DNA from 2 places in the Paenibacillus sp. UNC496MF genome. Region 1 is predicted to be linked to the other one. Evidence: predicted binding sites of a transcription regulator. Region 1 holds the regulator's gene; the other holds the start of a gene.

Region 1 (11,573 bases):
TGCGCGAGGAGCAGATGGAGGTCGTGCAGCGCATCTTGGGCGAGCTCGGCGCCGCCGGCAAGCCGCAGGTGACGGTGTACAACAAGATCGACCTTGTCGGCGCGAACGGTCCGCAGCTCGTGCCGGCGAACGGACCGGATACGCTCGCGGTCAGCGCCTTCAATCCGGACGATCTGGAGCGGCTGCGCCAAACGGTGCAGGACAAGCTGACGGGAGATACCCGGACGTTCGCGCTGCCCGCGGACCGGGGCGATCTGATCGCTTTGGCCTATCGGTCGGGCGAGGTGCTCGAACAGACCGTCGACGGCGAGACGATGCTGATGAGGATACAATTGAACAAGTTGGATTACGAGCTGCACGGGCATAAGCTCGACGGTTACGTGCGGCAACCATAAGCATGCGTGCATGAGGAGAGACTGGAATCGTGAGACAGCAAGGAAACCATTGGCAGGCGTTGACGATGTGGGCGGAGGCTGCGGAGCAGCAGGCCGCCCCTGTTTTTCGTTCGCTCGACGGCATCGCCGAACGCAATCAGTGGAAGGTCATCGATGCGTTCCAGAAGCATCGGGTGAGCGACTTTCATTTTAACGGCTCGACCGGCTACGGGTACAACGACCGCGGCCGGGAAGTGCTCGACCTGGTCTACGCGGACGTGATGGGCGCCGAGGCGGCGCTCGTCCGGCCGCACTTCGTGTCCGGCACGCACACGATCAGCTGCGCGCTGTTCGGGCTGCTTCGTCCGGGGGACGAGCTGCTCTATATCACCGGCCGGCCGTACGATACGCTCCACAAAGTGATCGGCAAGCCCGGCGACGGCAAAGGCTCGCTGCAGGACTTCGGCATCGGATACGGGGAAGTCGCGCCGCTGCCCGACGGTTCGATCGATTGGGACGCCGTCGCGGCCCGCGTCACGGAGCGCACGCGCGTCATCGGCATCCAGCGCTCGCGAGGCTACGATTGGCGCGCGTCGTATACGGTCGCGCAGATCGGCGAGATGGTCGCGCGCGCGAAAGCGCTGAAACCCGACGTCTACGTGTTCGTAGACAACTGCTACGGGGAGTTCACGGAGGAGCTCGAACCGACGCAGGTCGGCGTCGACCTTATGGCCGGCTCGCTGATCAAGAATCCGGGCGGCGGTCTCGCACCGACCGGCGGATACGTGGCCGGCAGCAGGGAAGCGGTCGAGCTGACGGCCTACCGGCTGACGGCGCCGGGCATTGGCGGCGAAGTGGGCGCGACGCTCGGCACGCTGCGCGCGATGTTCCAGGGCTTGTTCCTCGCGCCGCATCTGGTGGGACAAGCGCTCAAGGGCAGCGTGTTCGGAGCGGCGATGTTCGAACTGCTCGGTTTCGAGAGCAATCCGCGCTACGACGCGCCGCGCACCGATCTGATCCAGGCGATCCGCTTCAAGGAGGCGGACCAGCTGATCGCGTTCGTCCAAGGCGTGCAGCGCGCGTCGGCGGTCGACGCCCATGTCGTGCCGGAGCCGTGGGACATGCCCGGCTACGAGCATCCCGTCATCATGGCGGCGGGCACGTTCATGCAGGGCGGCAGCTTGGAGCTGTCGGCGGACGCGCCGATCCGCGAACCGTACATCGCCTATATGCAAGGCGGGCTCACATACGCCCATGTCAAATACGGGGTTCTGAATGCGTTATCGCTGCTTGCCGAACGAGAGTTGATTGTAATTAAACCTCACACTAAACCTCACACAACTTGACACGTTTTTGGCATGGCGGTACAATGAGAGCATATATCAGATACTGGAAGGTTGATGCGACATGGGTGACGAAATTCGCAGGAATATGGCGCTCTTTCCGATCGGCATCGTGATGAAGCTGACCGACTTGACCGCCAGGCAGATCCGGTACTACGAGCAGCACGAGCTGATCGTGCCCGCCCGTACCTCCGGCAATCAGCGTTTGTTCTCGTTCAATGACGTTGAACGGCTGCTGGAAATCAAATCGCTGATCGAAAAAGGAGTCAATATCGCCGGCATCAAGCAAGTCATGAATCCGGTCTCCAAGGAGTCGGAGGACGCCACGGTCGTCAGCGAGCTGTCGGAAGTGAAACGGCGCGAGCTGTCCGACGCGCAGCTTCACCGTATGCTGAAGCAGCAGCTGCTGGAGAAGAGACCCGGGAAGGCGTCTTTGATCCAAGGCCAGCTGTCCCGTTTCTACAACAAAAAGTAACGCCGCGCGACGCCGCAAGATTCGCAACACCACTATGACAGAGGAGCTGATCCCGTGAGCTACACGAAAGATGACATCCGACGCATCGCCCAGGAACAAAACGTACGTTTTATCCGCCTTCAGTTCACCGACTTGCTCGGCACGATCAAGAACGTCGAAATTCCGGTGAGCCAGCTGGAAAAGGCTTTGGATAACAAAATGATGTTCGACGGCTCGTCCATCGAAGGCTATGTGCGCATCGAGGAATCCGACATGTACCTGTACCCGGACCTGGACACGTGGGTGGTCTTCCCGTGGGTCGCCGAGGACCGCATCGCCCGTCTGATCTGCGACGTGTACATGCCTGACGGCACGCCGTTCGCCGGCGATCCGCGCGGCATTTTGAAGCGCGTGCTGAAAGAAGCGGAAGAGCTCGGCTTCACGTCCATGAACGTCGGTCCGGAACCGGAATTCTTCCTGTTCAAGACGGACGCGAACGGCAATCCGACGACCGAACTGAACGACCAAGGCGGCTACTTCGACCTGGCGCCGATGGACCTCGGCGAGAACTGCCGCCGCGAGATCGTGCTGACGCTCGAAGAGATGGGCTTCGAGATCGAAGCGTCCCACCATGAAGTGGCGCCGGGCCAGCACGAGATCGACTTCAAATATGCGGACGCGATCAAGGCGGCCGACCAAATCCAAACGTTCAAGCTCGTCGTCAAGACGATCGCCCGCCAGCACGGCCTGCACGCCTCGTTCATGCCGAAACCGCTGTTCGGCGTCAACGGCTCCGGCATGCACTGTCACCAGTCGCTGTTCCGCGGCAACGAGAACGCGTTCTACGAAGAGAGCGACAAGCTCGGCCTGAGCCAGACGGCGCGCCATTACATGGCCGGCGTACTGCGCCACGCCCGCGCGTTCGCGGCGATCACGAATCCGACGGTCAACTCGTACAAGCGTCTCGTGCCGGGCTACGAAGCCCCATGCTACGTGGCCTGGTCCGCGAGCAACCGCAGCCCGATGATCCGCATCCCGGCTTCCCGCGGCATCAGCACGCGCATCGAAGTGCGCAACCCGGACCCGGCGGCCAATCCGTATCTCGCGCTCGCCGTCATGCTGAAAGCCGGCCTCGACGGCATCCGCAACAAGTTGCCGCTGCCCGCTCCGACGGACCGCAACATCTACGTCATGACCGACGAAGAACGGATCGACGAAGGCATTCCGAGCTTGCCGGACGACCTGAAGGAAGCGTTGACGGAGCTGCTCCGCAGCGAAGTCATCATCGACGCGCTGGGCGACCACGCGCTGGCGCACTTCTACGAGCTGAAAGAAATCGAGTGGGACATGTACCGCACGCAAGTCCACGAGTGGGAAAGAGACCAGTACCTGTCGCTGTATTAAGCTTCTCTCGAAGCAGCTGCGAACCCCTTGGCGCCTATGGCGCCGAGGGGTTTTTTGTCGTTCGGGGCATGACGGAGAAGGGGGAGGAAGCATTAGGCGATCGGTGCACGACGACTCGGCAGCAGGAAGGTCCGAACGCGGCCGATCCGCACTTGTACGTTCGCGGCCGCATAGTATGCCTTATCCGAGTACGACGAAAGGGTGTGGCACCGATGGCCGGGAATACGAAGACGAACGGCGGGGCGTTTAAGCTGAGCGGCTCGACGCTCTCCCGCGTGGCCGCCGTCATGGTTCCCTTCTATACGAAAATCGCGACGAGCCGCCTCTTCGCGCTGCGATGGTCGAAGGCGGTGAGGCAGGGCGATCTCGACACGCTGCTTCGGTTGTTTAAGTCGGTGACGACGTTCACGAAACGGGACGGGTTCTCGACGAACGCGATCGGGTATTTCGTCGATTTCGGGTTTCCGGATCCGATCGTCCAGTATACCAACGGCACGACGATCCCGCCGGGTTCGACGCAATTCACGTTCTCGACGCCGATCCACCAAGCGATCGCGCGTGCCGTGCTGCCGTTCTACCGGGCGCTTGCCCGCTCGAAGGCTTATGCGTCCGCCGTCGCGGCGGCGATCAACGGCAATCGGCCGGCGACGGTTCGCTGCCTCGTTCGACGGAAGGTGACGACCGCGGCGCTTAAGTCGGTCCGGATCCGCTTCTCCGGCGTTCAGTTGAACTTCAAATACCGCAGCAGCAAATTCACGTATCGCAACCTATTGTTCCGGGAAATCGGAGGTTAGATGACAGCCGCCGCGAATCCCGAAGCAGAAGCAACGCAAAAAAAAGGGGCAGCCACCGGCGCTTGTGAAAGCGGGGGCTGCCCCTTGCTCGTACGAATTAATGGATGTCGCGGAAGAGTCCGATGACCTTGCCGAGGATGCTGACGTTGCGGAGCCGAATCGGTTCCATCGTGGCGTTCTCGGGCTGCAGGCGAATGTGATCCTTTTCTTTGTAGAAGGTTTTGACCGTCGCTTCGTCTTCTTCCGTCATGGCGACGACGATATCGCCGTTGTTCGCGTTCTGCTGCTGGCGGACGATGACGTAGTCGCCGTCGTGAATGCCCGCCTCGATCATGCTCTCGCCGATAACGTTCAGAATGAATACGGTATCGTCGCCGACTTTGTCGGCCGGCAGCGGGAAGTAATCCTCGATGTTCTCCGTCGCGGTGATCGGCACGCCGGCGGTGACTTTACCGACGACCGGCACTTTGGCGATCGCGAGCGGAAACGGAATTTCGTTGCCCTCGCCGTCCAGAATCTCGATCGCGCGAGGCTTCGTAGGGTCGCGCCGGATCAGGCCTTTCTTCTCCAGCCGGTCCAAGTGGCCGTGAACGGTCGAGCTGGAAGCAAGTCCGACCGCTTCGCCGATCTCGCGCACGGAAGGGGGATAGCCTTTCTCCCGGACTTCCGTCTTGATGAATTCTAGGATCGCCTGCTGGCGGGTTGAAAGTTTCGACACCGGAATCACTCCATAAGGTTCATTTGTGTAAAATTATAGCACAGAACCGGAGTTCGTACAAACATAAGTTCGAGAAACACAAGTTCGCATCGGACTGCGAACAAATGTTCTAAAAACCATTGACGCCAAACGGATGTTCGTGTTAAGCTGAGTGCATAAGAACAGAACAAACGTTTGGGGTGCTGATGATCATGCAAACAATCTCGACATACTCGACTGCTTATACCGATAAGAAACCCGCCGTTCGCAAAGCGAACGCGTCCCGTAAGGATCGCGCTATCGAACGGCTGCTGCTTCGTCTTGCCGCCGCCTCGCTGTTTTTCGTCTTGCTGTTCGTCGGACTCACGATCGTGAAGGGTCATGCGGACAGCGACCTCCCCGCCGTACCTTCCGCGGGCGAACAAACCATCGTCGTCGGAGCCGGCGATACGCTGTGGGACATCGCGAGCAGCGTGCGCAAGGAAGGCGAAGATATTCGCCGGACGGTCTACGATTTGCAGAAGCGGAACAACTTAAGCTCCTCTTCCTTGCGGGCGGGCCAGACGCTCATTGTGCCTGCGGACGGCCGGGAGTAACGCCTAGCCTAACCAGACGAAGAAGACCGAACGCATGCGTTCGGTCTTTTCTCTTGTCCGAAGCTTGTCCGGCTCTGCGCGCAAGGCCGCCTTGCCTTGACAATGGCCGTTAGAAAATGTCAAAGTAAAGGATGGGATATTGGCCGAAGGACGAGAGGAGTAGACCTACATGGAGAAAATCATCGCTCGCATCAACGAGCTTTCCCGGAAAAATAAAACGGTGGGATTGACGGCGGAGGAGCTTGCGGAACGCGACGAGCTGCGCCGCATCTACCTCGACAACTTCAAACGCAATTTCCGCAACCAGCTGGACACGATCAAGTGGGCGGAAGACGAAGAAAACGGCGACGGTTCCATCAAGCATTAAACGATTCATTCGAGGAGGGGAAACCGAATGCGATATCGGCTTTTGGGCCGCAGCGGTCTTGCGGTGTCGGAACTCTGTCTGGGCACGATGACGTTCGGCAACACGACGAGCGAAGCGGATTCCGTCGCGATGGTCCATGATTTCCTGGACAGGGGCGGCAATTTTCTGGATACCGCCAACGTGTACGTGCAGGGCAAGTCGGAGGAGATCGTCGGCAAAGCGATCAAGGGCCGGCGCTCGGAAACGGTGCTGGCGACGAAGGTCAGGTTCATGACCGGCGCGCATCCGAACAGCGGAGGCGTCTCGCGCAAGCATATCATGGACGCGGCGGAAGCGAGCCTGAAGCGGCTGGATACCGATTACATCGACCTTTACCAGGTGCATGTCTGGGATCACGCGACGCCGATCGAAGAGACCCTCCGCGCGCTCGACGACCTGATCACGGCGGGGAAAGTCCGGTACATCGGCTGCTCGAATTTCTTCGCTTGGCAGCTGATGAAATCGCTGGCCGTCAGCGACCGCGAGCGTTACGCCCGTTTCGTGTCGATTCAGCCGCAGTACAGCCTCGTGAGCCGCGAGATGGACCGCGAGATGATGTCTCTCTGCCTGGAGGAGAACGTCGGCGTCATTCCGTGGGCGCCGCTCGGCGGCGGGTTCCTGACGGGGCGCTACACCCGCGAGGAACCGGCCAGCGGACGCCTGACGTCCAAGCAGGGCGAGAGTTCGTGGGCGCTGCGCGCGTCCGACAAAAACTTCGCCGTGCTCGAGGCGGTCCGGTCCGCCGCGAAGGAATTGGACAAGACGCCGGCTCAGGTCGCGCTGGCCTGGCTGCTTCGGCGCGAAGGCATCACGTCGCCGATCTTCGGGGCGAGCACGCTCGCGCAGTACGAAGAGAATATGGGCGCGGCCGGGTGGACGATGCCGGACGGGATTTGGAACGCCCTCGACGAAGCGAGCGCGCTTCCGAGCGAGTATCCGAACCGGTTCATCGCCAAATTCGCCCGTCCGTTCTGATCGCGCGCTTACATAAGAAGGGGCAAGCGAACGAGAGAAAGGTTTGCATCATTTTGAGGGGGTTCATTCGTGTCCAGATCGTGGCAGCGTAAAGTGCAAAAAAACCAGGAACTCATCAACAAACAGCGCAAAAAGCGCGGAGAAGCCCCGTTAATGTCCGCCAAGTCCGGCGGCGCGGCCGGGGTGGAGACCTTCAAGGGGCGCAGCTATTTAATGCCGGCGTTCCTGCTGCTCTTCATTCTGTTCTACGTGATCGTGACGGTCACGTCCGACGCGTTCAAGCAGGGCGATACGATGTTTTGGGTGACGATCGCGTGTTACGTGCTGCTCGCGGGCTTGTTCGTCCTGCGCCGGCCGTACTTGGCGATCGGCCGCGACTTCGTCCGTTCCCGCCGGTTCGCGGGGGACCGCAACATCTACGTCAGCAACATCAAGGGAATCAACGCGCAGAAGGGTTACGTCGTCATCGAGCAGCACAAGGGCGGCAATTGGGTGTTCTCCCGCGTCATGAACCGCTATCCGACGGAGCAAATGGCGGCGCGCCTGAAAGCCTTCGCGGAACAGAACGGAATTCCGTATACCGAAAAATAACGAGAGTGGAGTGCGACTGGAACCATGGCCAAACAAGCAGTTTTGTTCGATTTGGACGATACGCTCCTATGGGACGACCGCAGCGTGCAGGAAGCGTTCGACGCGACCTGCGAGGCGGCGGCCGCCCTTACGGGCGTCGACGCCAAAGCATTGGAGGAGGCCGTTCGCCGCGAGGCGCGCGCGCTCTATGAATCGTATGAGACGTTTCCGTTTACGAAAATGATCGGCATCAATCCGTTCGAAGGGTTGTGGGCGAATTTCCTGGAAGGCGAACAGGAAGAGTTCCGCAAGCTTCGGGCGCTTGCGCCCGGGTACCGCAAGGACGCGTGGACCCGCGGCCTGAAGGCGCTCGGCGTGAACGACGAAGCGCTCGGCGCGGAGCTGGCGGAACAGTTCCCGGCGGAGCGGCGCAAGCGGCCGTACGTGTACGACGAGACGTTCGCCGTGCTGGACGAGCTGAAGGGGAAGTACAAGCTGCTGCTGCTGACGAACGGTTCTCCGGACTTGCAGCGCGAGAAGCTCGCCGGCGTGCCCGACATCGTTTCGTACTTCGACCATATCGTCATTTCGGGCGAATTCGGCAGGGGCAAGCCGTCCGCGGACATTTTCCGGCATGCGCTGGAGCGCCTCGGCATCGAGCCGGAGCACGGCATCATGGTCGGCGACAAGCTGACGACCGACATTCTCGGCGCGAACACGATCGGCATGACCTCGGTGTGGGTCAACCGCCACGGCGCGACGCGCACGGACGACATCATCCCTACGCACGAAATCAAGCATCTCGCGGAACTGCTGCCGCTGCTGGTCTAGCGGTTCGGGGCTATCCGGCCGTACTTAGCCGGACGCTTGTTCCAACAAGAAGAGTCCGACAGAAAGCAACCAATGGAAAGCAACCAATGGAAAGCAACCAACGGAATGAAACCGACGGGATGATAGAGCGGCCAATAAAAAGAGACCTGTCCGCGGACAGGTCTCTTTTGCATTGCTGTTTTGTCCTAACGCTCGTGCCCGGGATCCTTGGCGCTTACGCGAACGCCGAGTCTTCGACGTTGTGCGCGATCCAGCCGTCTTTCTCGATGAACAGGCGGACGGCGATGATTTGGCGGTTGTCCATCAGCGTGAAGAAGTGGTTCTTGTTCTCCGGCACGGAGATGACGTCGCCGGCTTCGAGCTCGACGTCGAAGTAGCCCGTTTCCTCGTCGCCCTTAATGATGAAGATGCCGCGTCCGGACACGATGCCGCGGATTTCGTCTTCGGTGTGCGTATGAATCTGCTCGAACTTCTTCAGCAGCTCTTCGATGTTCGGAGTGGCGTCGGACAGGGAGATAACGTCCCAGATCTGATACCCGCGGCGGGCGGCAAGGTCGCGGATCTCGCCGTCGAACGTCGACAGAATCGTCGCTTTCTCTTCGTCGCTGAGGACGAATTTGTCCTGCAGCTCGGCCGGGAGCTTGGAAGCGTCCCAATGCTCGTACAACACTTCCTGTTTGTCCAAAAACGCCCGGACGTTCGCTTCGCCGGTAATGCGTTCGTTCGTGCTGCGAATACGGATTTCAGCCATGCGTATCCCTGCTTCCTTCAATAAGATCGTTATTCCGATACGAATAAGTATAGAGCATATTCCGGGACCTGTCGACCGGCGCGCGGAAGCTTTCGAACGCGGGTGAACATGCCTTTTCACCGGGGACGAATTCTGGTAGAGTATAGGGAAATGATTTTTGAGCTGGACCTTGACCAAGTTGAACCATGGTTCGGCGGCGAGCGGCAGCTTCGGAAGGGAAGTGCACCAATGACGAAACCGACAATCAAAGAAGAGCTAGGGAAGCGCATTCTCATCTTGGACGGCGCCATGGGGACCATGATTCAGCAGCGCGACCTCGGTCCCGCCGACTTCGGCGGCGACGAGCTGGAGGGCTGCAACGAGATGCTCGTGCTGACCCGTCCGGACGTCATCCGCGACATTCACGAGGAATATTTGGCCGCGGGCGCGGATATTCTCGAGACGAACACGTTCGGCGCGACGAGCGTCGTGCTCGCGGAATACGACATTCCGGAGAAGGCGAGGGAAATCAATCTGGCGGCGGCGAAGCTGGCGCGCGAAGCGGCGGATAAGCATTCCACGCCGGACAAGCCGCGGTTCGTGGCGGGCGCGCTCGGGCCGACGACGAAGACGCTCTCCGTCACCGGCGGCGTGACGTTCGACGAGCTCGTCGACAGCTACTACGAGCAGGCGATCGCGCTCATCGAAGGCGGCGTGGACGCGATGCTGCTGGAGACGTCGCAAGATACGCTCAACGTCAAAGCCGGCACGATCGGCATCCAGCGCGCCTACGAAGCGGCCGGCAAGACGCTGCCGCTCATGATCTCGGGCACCATCGAGCCGATGGGCACGACGCTCGCCGGGCAGAACATCGAGTCGTTCTACATCTCGCTCGAGCACATGAACCCGGTCTCGATCGGGCTCAACTGCGCCACCGGCCCGGAATTCATGCGCGACCATATCCGCTCGCTCGCGGGCATCGCGCGCACCGCGGTCAGCTGCTACCCGAACGCGGGCTTGCCGGACGAGAACGGCAACTATCACGAGTCGCCGGCTTCGCTCGCGAAGAAGATCGCCGATTTCGCCGAGAACGGCTGGCTGAACATCGCCGGCGGCTGCTGCGGCACGACCCCGGCGCATATCAAGGCGCTGGCCGAGACGCTCGCGAACTACGCGCCGCGCAGGGAGTACGGCGACCATCCGCCGGCCGTATCCGGAATCGAGACGGTGTTCATCGAGGAAGACAACCGCCCGATCATGATCGGGGAACGGACGAACATTTCCGGCTCGCGGAAATTCAAACGCCTCATTAAAGAAGAGAAATTCGACGAGGCGTCGGAAATCGCCCGCTCGCAGGTCAAGGGCGGCGCGCACGTCATCGATATCAACCTGCAGGACACGGACATCGACGAGTCTTACGCCGTCAAGCGGTTCCTGCCGGAAGTCGTCAAAAAAATCAAGGTCCCGCTCATGCTCGATTCGACGTACGATCACATCATCGAGCTCGGACTCAAATATTCGCAGGGCAAAGCGATCATCAACTCCATCAACCTGGAGGACGGCGAGTCGAAGTTCGAGAAGATCCTGCCGCTCATCCACCGTTACGGGGCGGCGGTCGTCTGCATTCTGATCGACGAGCGCGGCCAGGCGGTCTCGCGCGAAGCGAAGATGGAAGTGGCGACGCGCGCGTACGAGCTGTTGACGGAGAAGTACGGCATGCAGCCGGAGGACATCATTTTCGACCCGAACATGTTCCCGGTCGGCTCGGGCGATCCGCAGTACATCGGCTCCGCCGTGGAGACGATCGAGGGGATCAAGATGATCAAGGCGAAGTACCCGCGCGCGAAGACGATTCTCGGCCTCAGCAATATTTCGTTCGGCTTGCCGGACGCCGGCCGCGAAGTGCTGAACTCGGTCTATCTCTACCATACGACGAAAGCCGGCCTCGACTACGCGATCGTGAACACGGAGAAGCTGGAACGGTACGCATCCATTCCGGAAGAAGAGCGGCGCTTGGCGGAGGACCTGATCTACAACACGAACGACGAGACGCTCGCCGCGTTCGTCGCCGCGTTCCGCGAGAAGAAGGTCGAGAAGAAGGAGAAGGTGTCCACGCTGACGCTGGAGGAACGGCTCGGCGCGTACGTCGTGGAAGGCACGAAGGAAGGGCTTTATCCGGATCTAGACGAAGCGCTTGGCAAGTACCCGCCGCTCGACATCATCAACGGTCCGCTCATGAAGGGGATGGAAGAGGTCGGCCGGCTGTTCAACAACAACGAGCTGATCGTCGCGGAGGTGCTCCAGAGCGCCGAAGTCATGAAGGCATCCGTCACGTACCTCGAACCGCATATGGAGAAGTCGGAGTCCGCGGTCAAAGGCAAGATCATGCTCGCGACCGT
Region 2 (11,573 bases), on a different contig from region 1:
AGGAAGAAATCGAACAGGGTCGACGGGCCGAGCAGGAAGTAGGCGGAGCCTTCGCTCGCGACGGCGACCTGGCCCATCAGCAGCGCGAACACGGCGCGGTCCCGGCGCTCGGTCGTCGTGAACAGGGGAAACGGCGACATCGAATTGTCCGAGAGGATCTGATCGAGCTGGGAGGTGTCGAACAGCACGTCGAAATCGACGGCGTTCAGGCGGTGCAGCATATGGGCGACGTGATCCTCGTTGGCCGCGCCGTCGAGGTAAAGCACGGCGACCCGGGAGCGCGACACGCTGCCGACGGACACCTCCTTCACGACGAGGTTCGGCACGTTCAGCTGGCTCCGGATCAGGCGGAGGTTCGTCTCCAGATCCTCGATGAAGCCGACGTTCGTCCCGACGACGCTGAACTCGCTCTCCGTAATGTTGCTCTGCCGGATGCCCTTGCGGCTGACCAGCGGCACGAGCGCGCAGCGCGGGTCCCGCTCGTCCAGCCGGAGCAGGACGTGGCCCTTGAACAGCTTGTGCTGGATCGCGCCGACGTCGTCCGTCAGCTCGATGCCGTCGATCGGCAGCGCCCGCGCGATTTCCTCCAGGCTGCGGCACGGCGCGGGCAGCCGCGTCTGGAGCGCCTCCAGCAGATGCTCGCGGAGCAGCTCGTCGTCGATCAGCGTCTTGAAATACGCGATCGCGATCGGCGGATCCGCGAACGGGAGCGTGCCGGACGCGAAGTCGCTCGAGCGCCGCGCCGCGGCGAGCAGCGCATCGAGCGCCTCCGTATGGGTCTGGGTCTGTGTCATGATGATCCGTCCTCGCGGCATGCTAAATGATGGAACAACCGCTAGTTTTCGGCTTCGCCGCGAAAATTATGCAGGCCGGCGCAAACCGCGAACGGGCGGGCGGGAGCCCCGCGAGAAGGGGAGCGCGGGGGAACGGGAGCGTGGTTCGGCGGCAAGCGCGAAAAAGCCCCTCGCGTCATCGAGGGGCCTTCTCGCGCTTGCGGGCCGCGCGTTCGTTTAGAAGCCGCGCACGGGATGCGGCACGTACAGTTCTTCCAGCGACCGGATCTCCTCCGCCGTCAGGGACAGCGATACCGCCGCGGCCGCGTCGTCCAGGTGGTGCGTCTTCGTGGCGCCGACGATCGGCGCGGTGACGGCGGATTTGCCAAGCAGCCAGGCGAGGCCGACTTGGGCGCGGTTCACGCCCCGCTCGGCCGCGATCGCGCCGACGCGCTCCACGATCGCGCGGTCGGCGTCGACGGCGGCGGAGTACAGCGTTTTGCCGAAGAGGTCCGTCTCCGAGCGCTCGCTGACCTCGTCCCATTCCCGCGTCAGCCGGCCGCGCGCGAGCGGGCTCCACGGGATGACGCCGACGCCGGTCTCTTCGCACAGCGGCAGCATTTCGCGCTCTTCCTCGCGGTAGAGCAGGTTCAGGTGGTTTTGCATGCTGACGAATTTCGTCCAGCCGTTCGTTTCGGCCGTATGCTGCGCCTTCAGGAATTGCCAGGCGAACATGGAGGACGCCCCGATGTAGCGGGCCTTGCCGGCTTTGACGACGTCATGCAGCGCCTCCATCGTCTCCTCGATCGGCGTGTTCGGATCCCAGCGGTGGATCTGGTACAGGTCGACGTAGTCCGTGCCGAGGCGGCGCAGGCTGTCGTCGATCTCGCTCAGGATCGCCTTGCGGGACAGGCCGGCGCCGTTCGGGCCCGGGCGCATCCGTCCGTGCACCTTCGTGGCGACGACGACCTCTTCGCGGCGGGCGAAGTCCTTCAGGGCGCGGCCGACGATCTCTTCGCTCGTCCCGTCCGAGTAGACGTTGGCCGTGTCGAAGAAATTGATGCCGAGCTCGAGCGCCTTGCGGATGAACGGCCGGCTCTTCTCCTCGTCCAGCGTCCACGTGTGCGCGCCCCGCTCCGGCATGCCGTAGCTCATGCAGCCGAGGCAAATTTTCGATACTTCGAGGCCGGTCCGGCCCAAACGCGTGTATTCCATCTTCCATTCCTCCCGTTGCGTGCGATTGTAGGTGTCTGTCCATGGCTGAGGCGACTCCTTCCATCATACCGGATAATCCGCTCCAAGCCCAATGCGGGAAGCCTTAATTATTCGCCGCCCGCGGGCGGCAGGACTCGCGGGGCGGAGGGCGAACTTCTTTGGTGATAAGGAAGCGGCCGCCGGCCGGAACAGGGAAGGAGGGGCCGCCCATGGAATTTCGCTTGGCGGACATGAATCGCGCGGCCGCCGCCGAGATTCTCGGCTGGCGGTACGAGGCGCCCTACGATTTCTATAACAACGCGCCGTCCGAGGCGGCGGAGGAGGAGATGCTGGCCGGAGGCTACGCCGCCGTGCGCGGCGACGGCGGCGAGCTCGCCGGCTTCCTCTGCCTGGGCGCCGCGGCCCGGGTGCCGAACGGGACGTACGCGTACGGCGGGGATTGGCTCGACATCGGCCTCGGCATGAAGCCGGAGCTGACCGGCCGCGGCCTCGGCGCGCCGTTCTTCGCGGCCGTGCTGCGCTTCGCGGACGAGCTTTGCGGCGAGCGGCCCAAACGGCTCACGGCAGCCGCGTTCAACCGGCGGGCGATCCGGCTGTACGCGAAGTTCGGCTTCCGCGCGGCGGCCGAGTTCGAAGCGGGCCCGGTCGCCTTCATCGCGATGGTGCAAGACCCGGGCGGGGCGGACGCGGCGGGGAGCGCGCCATGAAGGAGCCGTACGGCCCGCGGCCCGCGTTCGTCGAAATCGCCCGGCCGTCGGCCCGCGCGACGCTGCGGCTGGCCCCCGACGAGCTGCGGTACGAGCTTCCCTTCAGCCCCGAGTATCCGAACCTCGTCTACATCGACCGGCTGACCGACGCCGCCTGGTTCACGCCGCTGCAGATTCACGATTATTTCGAGCTGTGCTTCGTCGCCGCGGGCGACGGCTGGTTCATCCTGGACGGCGCGAAGCATCCCGTCGGCGCGGGCGTCGCGCGGCCGGGACGGCGAATGCTTGAAGGGCGGCGGTTGGTACGGAGAACCGGACTCGCAAAGGTTTGGGAGGAATGGCGGATGGAAGAGCGCGAACCGAAAGGCAATTCGATTGAAGCGTTTGGGACGGAAGGGTTTGAACCGGAAGGGCTTGATTCGGAAAGGGTCGGGGCGGAAGGGCCCGATTCCGGAGTCGGGGGCTTCGCGGCGGGAAGCTTCGGGGCGAACGGGATCAAGGCGGTGCTGTTCGACCTCGACAACACGGTGCTCGACCGCACGCGGATGTTCGGCGGCTTCATGGACGCCTTTTTCGCGCGGTATTTCGGGCACGCGGAGGACCCGCGGGCGCTGCGGGCGCGCGTCGCGGAGCCGGACATGGACGGCTACAAGCCGCGGGAGGCGCTGTTCGCGGAGCTGCTGGACGAGCTGCCCTGGGCGCGGAAGCAGGACCCGGACGAGCTGGCGGCGTTTTATCGGGGCGCCTACTTGCCCTGCGCCGTGCTGATGGACGGGGCGCGGGAGGTGCCCGCGCGGGCGCGGGCGAAGTACCGGACCGGGCTGATCACGAACGGCAAGGCGTCCACCCAATACGGCAAGCTCGACCGGCTCGGCATCCGGGACGCGTTCGACCTTATACTCGTGTCGGAGGAAGCGGGCGCGAAGAAGCCGGACCCGCGCCTCTTCGCGATGGCGGCCGGCGGCCTCGGGCTCCGCGCCGGGGAGTGCCTGTTCGTGGGCGACCATCCCGCGAACGACGTGGAGGGAGCGGCCCGCTTCGGCATGGCGACCGTCTGGATGCGGCTCGGCCGTTCGTGGCCGGACGGCATGGCGGCCGAACCGGGGCGGACGATCGACCGGCTGGGCGAGCTGCTCGCGCTGCCGTAAGCGGACGGAAGCGAGCGGGGAAGAGGCGAACGCGCGAACGGCGTTCGCCGGCAAACGACAAGCGAAGCCGCGCGGCCGCCGTCGAACGGCGCGCCGCGCGGCTTCGCTTGTCCGAACGGCGGGGGCCGCGGGCGCGAGAGCGCGCGGCTGCCGCTTTTTTCCGCTGCGCGGGCAGGCGCGGAATTCGGACGGACAGGGAGATTTTTCCCTTGCATTGCGAACGCGTATTCGGTATATAATAAGGGCATACGAACATATATTCGCGTTCCTGAGGGGGTTCATAGATGTCGAGGCATATCTTTCTGATCGACGGACAGTCCTTCTACGCCTCCGTGGAGAAAGCGGCGCACCCGGAGTACCGCGACAAGCCGGTCGCCGTCGGAGATCCCGCGCGGATGAACGGCATCGTGCTCGCGGCCTGCCCCATCGCCAAGTCCCGCGGCGTGACGACGGCGTCGCGCGTCGGGGAGGCGATGGCGCGCTGTCCGGACCTCGTCGTCATCCGGCCCCGTATGGGGACGTACATTCAGATCTCGTTATTGATTACCCGTATTTTCGAATCGTATACGGAGCTCGTGGAGCCGTACAGCATCGACGAGCAGTTTTTGGACGTGACGGACTCGCTCGCTTACTTCGGCGGGTCGCCGAAGGAGCTGGCCGCGCGCATTCAGCAGCACGTGCTGCAGTCGACCGGCGTCTGGTCGCGGGTCGGCATCGGCCCGACGAAGATTCTCGCCAAGATGGCGACCGACAATTACGCGAAGAAGACCGACGAAGGCGTCTTCGAGTTGTCGTACGACAAGCTGGAATCCACGCTCTGGACGCTGCCCGTGCACCAGATGTTCATGGTCGCCTCCGCGATGACCCGGCATTTCAACCGGATGGGCCTGTCGAGCATCGGCGACATCGCCCGGATGGACTTCGGCGAATTCAAGCGGCGCATGCGGCGCGAGATGGGCAAGCAGAGCGACATCCAGGCGGGCTACTATTGGCAGACCGCGCGGGGGATCGACCCGAGCCCGGTGGAGCCGGGCATCCGGCATCAGCTGAAGTCGGTCAGCCACGGCAAAGCCTTGCGCTGGAACCTGTACCGCGAGCTGAAGGACATCGAGGTCGTGCTGCTGGAGCTGGTCGTGGAGGTATGCCAGCGCACGCGGCGCAACCGGTTCCTGGGCTCGGTCGTGTCCGTGGCCGCGGCGGAAACCGACGGCGCCCGCTCCGCCTGGTTCAGCCGGCAGCTGACGCTGCCGCAGCCGACGTCCCTGACCCACGAGGTGGCGGCCGCCGCGCTGAAGCTGTTCCGGGAGCATTGGCACGGGCTGCCGGTGAGCCGGCTCAGCATCGCCTTGTCGCAGCTGACGGACGACAACGTCATACAGCTGACGCTGTTCGAGGACCGCGCCCGCGCCTATCGCAAGGAGCGGATGATCGACGCCATCAAGGAACGGTACGGAAGCACGGCCATCATGCGCGCCTCGTCGCTGCTGGAGGCCGGCGTGGCGCGCGAAAGGGCGGAACAAATTGGAGGACACTACAAATGAGCAAGCTGGACGGCAACGAACGCTGGAAATCCAAAATGTTATTGACCGAGCACGTGGAGCGCTACGACGAGGGGGAAGCGGGAGAGAACGGGCAAGGCGCCGCGGCCGCGCGCGCGCAGGCGCCCCGGGAGCGGGGCATCATTTCGACGGAGGAGCGGGCCATGCTGCGCGACTATATCCTGCTGCCGCACATGGAGAAAATGGTGGAGAAGAGCATCGCCGACGTGGAGCATATGACGACGGTGCTGAAGCGCGCGTATCTGATGGCGGGGCAGAAGATTTTGGACCGGATCGCGCAGGACCTGTACGGCCTGCGGCGGGAGCTGAAGAAGCGGAACATCCGGATCCTGAACGAGGAGCAGTCCGATCTCGTCGTGTACCACCGCTACTACTGCCGGGGCTACGAGGACCGCTTCGGCATGACGCGCGACGTGATGCGCTCCGAAATCAGCGTGCGGCTGGCCCGGTACACGTCGGAGCTGGCGGCGCTGCTGAAGGAGAGCCCGGTCAAGCCGCGGTGAGCGGGCGGGCACCGCGGGCGATTTTGCTTTACAGCGCCCCCGTCCGTCATGTAGGATAATAAATGAACATAACCGCATAACGCGTTACCGGAGGAGCCTGTCATCGACGGGCTCTTTTTGTCTTTTTTCGGGCATAAATGAAGGCAGCCGGTAAACGCGAAGAACCGCTAGAGGGAGGAAGGCATGGACCAACAAGCCATTTGGGCGATCGGCATTTTCGCGGCCGCCTACGCACTTATCGTTTCGGAAAAAATCCACCGTACCATCGTCGCCATGATCGGCGGCCTGCTCGTCATCGCGCTCGGCATCGTCGATCAGGAGACGGCGCTGCACCATATCGATTTCAACACGCTCGGCCTGCTGATCGGGATGATGATCATCGTGGCCGTCGCGGCCGACACGGGGGCGTTCGCGTACGCGGCGGTCTGGGCCGCGAAGAAGGCGAAAGGCCGTCCCGTCCCGATCATGATCGCGCTGGCGCTGCTGACGGCGGTCGCCTCCGCGTTCCTGGACAACGTGACGACGATTCTGCTGATGGTGCCGATCAGCTTCAGCATCGCGCGGCAGCTCGGCTTCTCGCCGATTCCGCTGTTGATCACGCAGATTCTGGCCTCCAACGTGGGCGGCACGGCCACGCTCATCGGCGATCCGCCCAACATCATGATCGGCAGCGCGGTGAAGGAACTGACGTTCGGAGCGTTCCTCGCGAACCTGGCCCCGATCGCGGCGATCGTCATGGCGGCGTACGTGCCGCTGTTCGCGCTGCTGTACCGCAAGCAGCTGCGCACGACGCCCGAGCGGATGCGGAACCTGATGGACATGGACCAATCCGAGCTCATCACGGATGCCAAGCTGCTCGTCAAGAGCCTGTCCGTGCTGGGCTTGACCATCCTGGGGTTCTTCCTGCACCAGGCGCTGCATCTGGAATCCGCCGCCGTCGCGCTCTCGGGCGCCTTCCTCCTGCTGCTGCTCACGGGCGAGCACCGGATGGAGGAAGCGTTCAAGAAGATCGAATGGCCGACGATCTTCTTCTTCGCGGGCCTCTTCATCCTCGTCTCGGGGCTTGTCGAGACCGGCGTCATGGCCGATCTGGCCGCCAAGGCGATCGAGCTCACGGACGGCAACGTCGCCGCGGCGTCCATGCTGATCCTGTGGCTCAGCGCGATCGCCTCCGCGTTCCTGGACAACATCCCGTTCGTCGCGACGATGATTCCGCTCATACAGGAAATGGGCGCGCGCGGCATCGATAACCTGGAGCCGCTTTGGTGGAGCCTCGCGCTCGGCGCCTGCCTGGGCGGGAACGGCACGCTGATCGGGGCGAGCGCCAATCTCATCGCGGCGGGCCTGTCCGCCAAGGAAGGCCACCCGATCCGCTTCGTCGCCTACATGAAAGTCGCGTTCCCGCTCATGCTGCTGTCGGTCGCGCTGGCGGCCGGTTATATTTACGCGCGGTATTTAATGTAAGGAGGAGGAATGCCAAATGCTGACGTATCAGTTTGACGACAAGCGCATTCGCATGCAGGAAAGCCCGAACGGCGACGACATCGAATTCCGGATCGAGCTGCTTGACGATGCCGAGACGCTCGTGCCGAGGCTGAAGGCGGTCAGAGCTTATTTCGAGGATAACGACGTGCTGACCGACGTGCTGTTCTACGCGTATCCGAACCATGTCTATGCCGCCATCGTGCGGCCGGATTATTACGCCGATTTCGTCCTGCAGCTGATGAAGCATCGGCTGCTGCGGAGCGTGGCGTGGACGGAGTCCTAGGCGGGGGTCAGGGTGAAACATCCTTGATAATTCCTAATTTGGGAGTCGTTATTGCAACCTTATCCCCGCAGGCGCGTCCATTAATCGGAGGGGGAAACGCAGATGACCAAAACGATGGCCGCCGTGCTGCTGGCCGCCGCGCTGCTGGAAGGCTGCGGACGCAGCGACGGCAGCGGGGCCGGCGGCTCGGCCGCGGGCTTTCCGAAGCCGGCGAAGCCCTACGCGTCCGAGGAAGCCGCCAAGAACGGCGACGTCGTGAACGTGCACGGACGGTACACGAACCTGGACAAGTGGCTGGCGTTCGCGGAGCGGGTCGAATCGGGCAAGGACGAACCCGCGCAGGTGCGCGTCACGGCATACACGATCGAGGGCGACCCGATCATCAGCGAGCTGGTTTACGACGGGCAGACCATTCATTTTACGTACGACAACGCGATGGACGCCTTCGGCAAGGACCTGGGCCGTCCGGCCGCGACATGCGCAGGCATCGCCAGGCAGGCCGGCAAGGACGGGATCGTCCTCTACGCGCTCAAGGGCTGCGACGGGGAGGCCGGCGGCTTTTTCAGGCTCGCGGTTCCGGAAAAAGAACTTGGACCGGGCTGACGCGGCCGTGTACAATGAAGCGTATACGCGCGCATCGCGCATATTACGCACATTACGCAGCTAGAGGAAAGGCACCATCATCATGTGGACGTACACCGCCAATTTGGTTCGCGATTTATCCCCGGGGGTGAAGCGTTTCATCGCGACGGAGAGCTTATTCGGCATCGCCTCCGGCATCTTCGCCCTCATTCTTAATTTGCATCTGCTCGACCTCGGCTTCTCCAATGACGACATCGGCCGCATCACGTCACTCGGGGCGCTGACGATCGGGCTTGCCAGCCTGCCCGCCGGCATCGCCGTGAGGCGCATCGGCCGCAAAACGATGCTCGTCGCCGGCATGCTGCTCGCCTTCCTGGCGCTCGCGCTGTTCGGCGTCGCCACGAGCCTGGCCGCGATCACGGCGGCCCAGCTCATCTGGTCGCTCGGCATCACGGCGGTCGTGAACTCCGAGATTCAGCTGATCTTCCAGTACTGCCGCACCAAAAAGGAAGAGACGAGCGCCTATTCGCTGCTGTTCGCCATGTTCACGTTCTTCACCGGCGTCGGCACGTGGCTCGGCGGCTATCTGCCGCAATGGCTGCCGGGCCACACGACGGTTTACCAGTACGCCTTTTTCGTGGCCGGCGCCTGCCTGGGGCTCTCGGGCATTCTGCGCGGCCTGCTGCTGCCGTCCACGCACGCCCGGGCGGAAGCCGCCGCGGGGCCGACGGCCTCCCCGGCTTCCGCGGCGCCTGCCGCGCCGAAGCCGAGGAAGCGGCGCGCGACGGCGTTCCTGCTGGCGCTGTCGCTGCTCGTCTTCAGCTCCGGCTTCGCGTACGGGCTGCTCAGCCCGTTCCTGAACGTCATCCTGAAGTTCCGCTACGCGATGGCGGACGGGACGATTTCCGGCCTGCTCGCGCTGTCCGGCTTCTTCTTCTTCCTCGGCTCGATCGTCATGCCGTACGCCGTGGAGCGGTGGGGAAGCCGCCGGACGTTCGTCTTCCTGTTCCTCTACAACGCGGCGATCGTGGCGCTGATGGCCGCGGCCATGCCGGCCGCCGCGTTCGCCGTGCTGCTGCTGCTCCGCGGCACCGGCTTCACGATGCTGAACAACTTGACGGACAGCGAGTGTATGTCGGCCGTGGCCGAAGCGGACCGCAACCTGTTCGCGGGCCTGCGGACGGTGTCGCGCAGCGTCGGCAACACCATCGCCTCGTACGGGGCGGGGATTATTTTGGCGGGCAACCATTATTCGCTGCCGTTCCTGCTGACGGCTGCCGCCGTGCTGGCCGGGTACGCCGTGTACGCTTGGTTCGTGCAGGGCATGCTCGAGCGCCGGCCGGAGGGACAGACGTAGCGGGAGCGGCAGCCATTCCGCACGGAAGGAGCGATCGCCATGGATCGCAAGGTTCCGCACGCCATTACCCGGCGCGCGTTTCTCGGCACGACCGCGAAGCTCGCGATCGGCGCGGCCGCGCTGTTGGCCGGCAGCACCGGCCTGTTCTACTACGGCGCCGTGACGCACCGAAAGTCCCCGGTCCAGGGACCGCCGCCGGGCAATTACGCCAGGGTCGGCGCGGTCGCGGACTTGGAGCGGCTGCGCGGCGTGACCCGCGTCGATTACGACGCGGAATACATCGACGCATGGTATACGAAGCCGGCGAAGGGCTTCGTCTATATCGCGGCCGGCGAGGACGGCAAGCTGCTCGTCCTGTCGCCGGCCTGCTCGCATCTCGGCTGCTCGGTGGTGCCTGCGACCGAAGCGCAGCGGGCCGGCCGTCCCGAGACGTACTTCTGGTGCCCCTGCCACGGCGCGGAGTTCGACGCCGCGGGCGGGGCGACCTTCCTGGTCGAGCGCGGATTGGATACGTTCGAGCCGGTCTTCCTGGACGGCAGCGTCTACATCGATATCATGAAGCCGATTCCGGGCGCGGGCGCCTGAAGACGGCGCGAAGAACCCTGTCTTGGCGGACAGGGTTTTTTTGGCACGCGCGGCGAGGTATAATGGCACTGAACGCATGCCGCGACGGACGGCATGCGAAACCGCAGGGGCAAGCAGAATCGCGAGAAAAAAGGAGCGTGCACGACATGAACAGCAAGGAACGGTTTTCCGACCGGGTGGACACGTACGTCAAATTCCGGCCGACCTATCCGCAGGAGGCGATCGACTACTTGTACGGGCCCGTCGGCTTCGACGCCGGCTCGGTCATCGCGGACCTCGGCGCGGGAACGGGCATTTTCTCGAAGCTGCTGCTGGAACAGGGAAGCCGGGTCATCGCCGTGGAGCCGAACGACGAGATGCGGACGGCCGCGGTGGAGACGCTGGCGCGGGAGCCGCAGTTTCTCGCCGTGGCGGGCTCGGCCGAAGAGACGACGCTGACGGACGCGTCCGTCGATTTCATCGCGTGCGCGCAGTCGTTCCACTGGTTCGACCGGGCGGCCGCGCGGACGGAATTCCGCCGCATCCTGAAGCCGGACGGGAAGGCGGCGCTGATCTGGAACTCCCGCCTGACGGAAGGCACGCCGTTCCGGGAAGGGTACGACGCGCTGCTGAAACGGTACGCGACCGATTACGAGCAAATGACGCACAAAAACATCGCCTCCGCCGACCTCGCCGCGTTCTTCCGGGAAGGGACGATGCGCGAGGCGCGCTTCGGGATGAGCCAAGCCTTCGACTACGAGGGACTGAAGGGCCGGCTGCTGTCTTCGTCGTACAGTCCGATGCCGGGCCATCCGAACCACGAGCCGATGCTCGCGGCGCTGCGGCGGCTCTTCGACGAGACGAACGAGGACGGCAGAGTCGCGTTCGACTACGAGACGGAAGTGTACTGGGGCGAGGTATAACCCCGGCCGCAGGCATAGCCGCCGCGGGCGGGCGCAGCTCCGGACAAGCGGTTGTCCGGGGCTGCTTTTTTGTTTGGCGCCTGCGGTTCAGCGGACGTACCAGTACAGCGCGAGCTCCGTCATGACGGACGGAATGCCCATCTGCCGCAGCATGGCCGACATGTTGCCGCGGTGGTAGGTGCCGTGGTTCACGATCTGCAGCGCCATCTCGGACAGCTTGACGTCCCGGATGCCGGCATACGGATTATCGAGCGTCAGGACCGCGTCGAGGTCGTCTTGGCGCCTCAGGAACGCGGCAATCTCTTCGCCCTGGGAACGGAACGCGGCTTCGGCCGCGTCCAGGGAGAGCGCGCGGATTTCATCGTCCAAGGGGGCGGTCGCCTCCATGGCGTCGGCCATGCGGAGCCCCTGCATCATTAGCAGCCAGCCCCGGTCGACCCGGTAAATATGGGCCAGCGCGTCGGCCAGCGTCGG

The links. Region 1 encodes LexA, which represses DNA repair genes until DNA is damaged. Its sites were predicted from a motif close to CGAACATATGTTCG; they were not measured.
Region 2: BMZ79_RS05295 (DNA polymerase IV) is a predicted target of LexA. The motif match lies at 4,093-4,106, and genes of this name have one in related genera.

The regions. Positions count from the first base shown of each region.
Region 1 is NZ_FORE01000004.1:377,158-388,730, forward strand. Features, by position in the region: gene hflX (GTPase HflX) at 1-395, shown strand, start outside; gene BMZ79_RS01680 (methionine gamma-lyase family protein) at 461-1,720, shown strand; gene BMZ79_RS01685 (MerR family transcriptional regulator) at 1,782-2,192, shown strand; gene glnA (type I glutamate--ammonia ligase) at 2,247-3,575, shown strand; gene BMZ79_RS01695 (hypothetical protein) at 3,788-4,369, shown strand; gene lexA (transcriptional repressor LexA) at 4,467-5,087, opposite strand; gene BMZ79_RS01705 (LysM peptidoglycan-binding domain-containing protein) at 5,279-5,662, shown strand; gene BMZ79_RS01710 (DUF896 domain-containing protein) at 5,832-6,029, shown strand; gene BMZ79_RS01715 (aldo/keto reductase) at 6,057-7,043, shown strand; gene BMZ79_RS01720 (hypothetical protein) at 7,113-7,634, shown strand; gene BMZ79_RS01725 (HAD family hydrolase) at 7,659-8,444, shown strand; gene BMZ79_RS01730 (1,2-dihydroxy-3-keto-5-methylthiopentene dioxygenase) at 8,659-9,195, opposite strand; gene metH (methionine synthase) at 9,424-11,573, shown strand, end outside.
Region 2 is NZ_FORE01000005.1:97,182-108,754, reverse strand. Features, by position in the region: gene BMZ79_RS05315 (spore germination protein) at 1-794, opposite strand, end outside; gene BMZ79_RS05310 (aldo/keto reductase) at 1,011-1,988, opposite strand; gene BMZ79_RS05305 (GNAT family N-acetyltransferase) at 2,198-2,695, shown strand; gene BMZ79_RS05300 (HAD family hydrolase) at 2,692-3,843, shown strand; gene BMZ79_RS05295 (DNA polymerase IV) at 4,128-5,384, shown strand; gene BMZ79_RS05290 (YhjD family protein) at 5,381-5,905, shown strand; gene BMZ79_RS05285 (ArsB/NhaD family transporter) at 6,089-7,369, shown strand; gene BMZ79_RS05280 (hypothetical protein) at 7,386-7,673, shown strand; gene BMZ79_RS05275 (DUF4362 domain-containing protein) at 7,776-8,276, shown strand; gene BMZ79_RS05270 (MFS transporter) at 8,359-9,612, shown strand; gene BMZ79_RS05265 (QcrA and Rieske domain-containing protein) at 9,652-10,197, shown strand; gene BMZ79_RS05260 (class I SAM-dependent methyltransferase) at 10,344-11,099, shown strand; gene BMZ79_RS05255 (DinB family protein) at 11,187-11,573, opposite strand, start outside.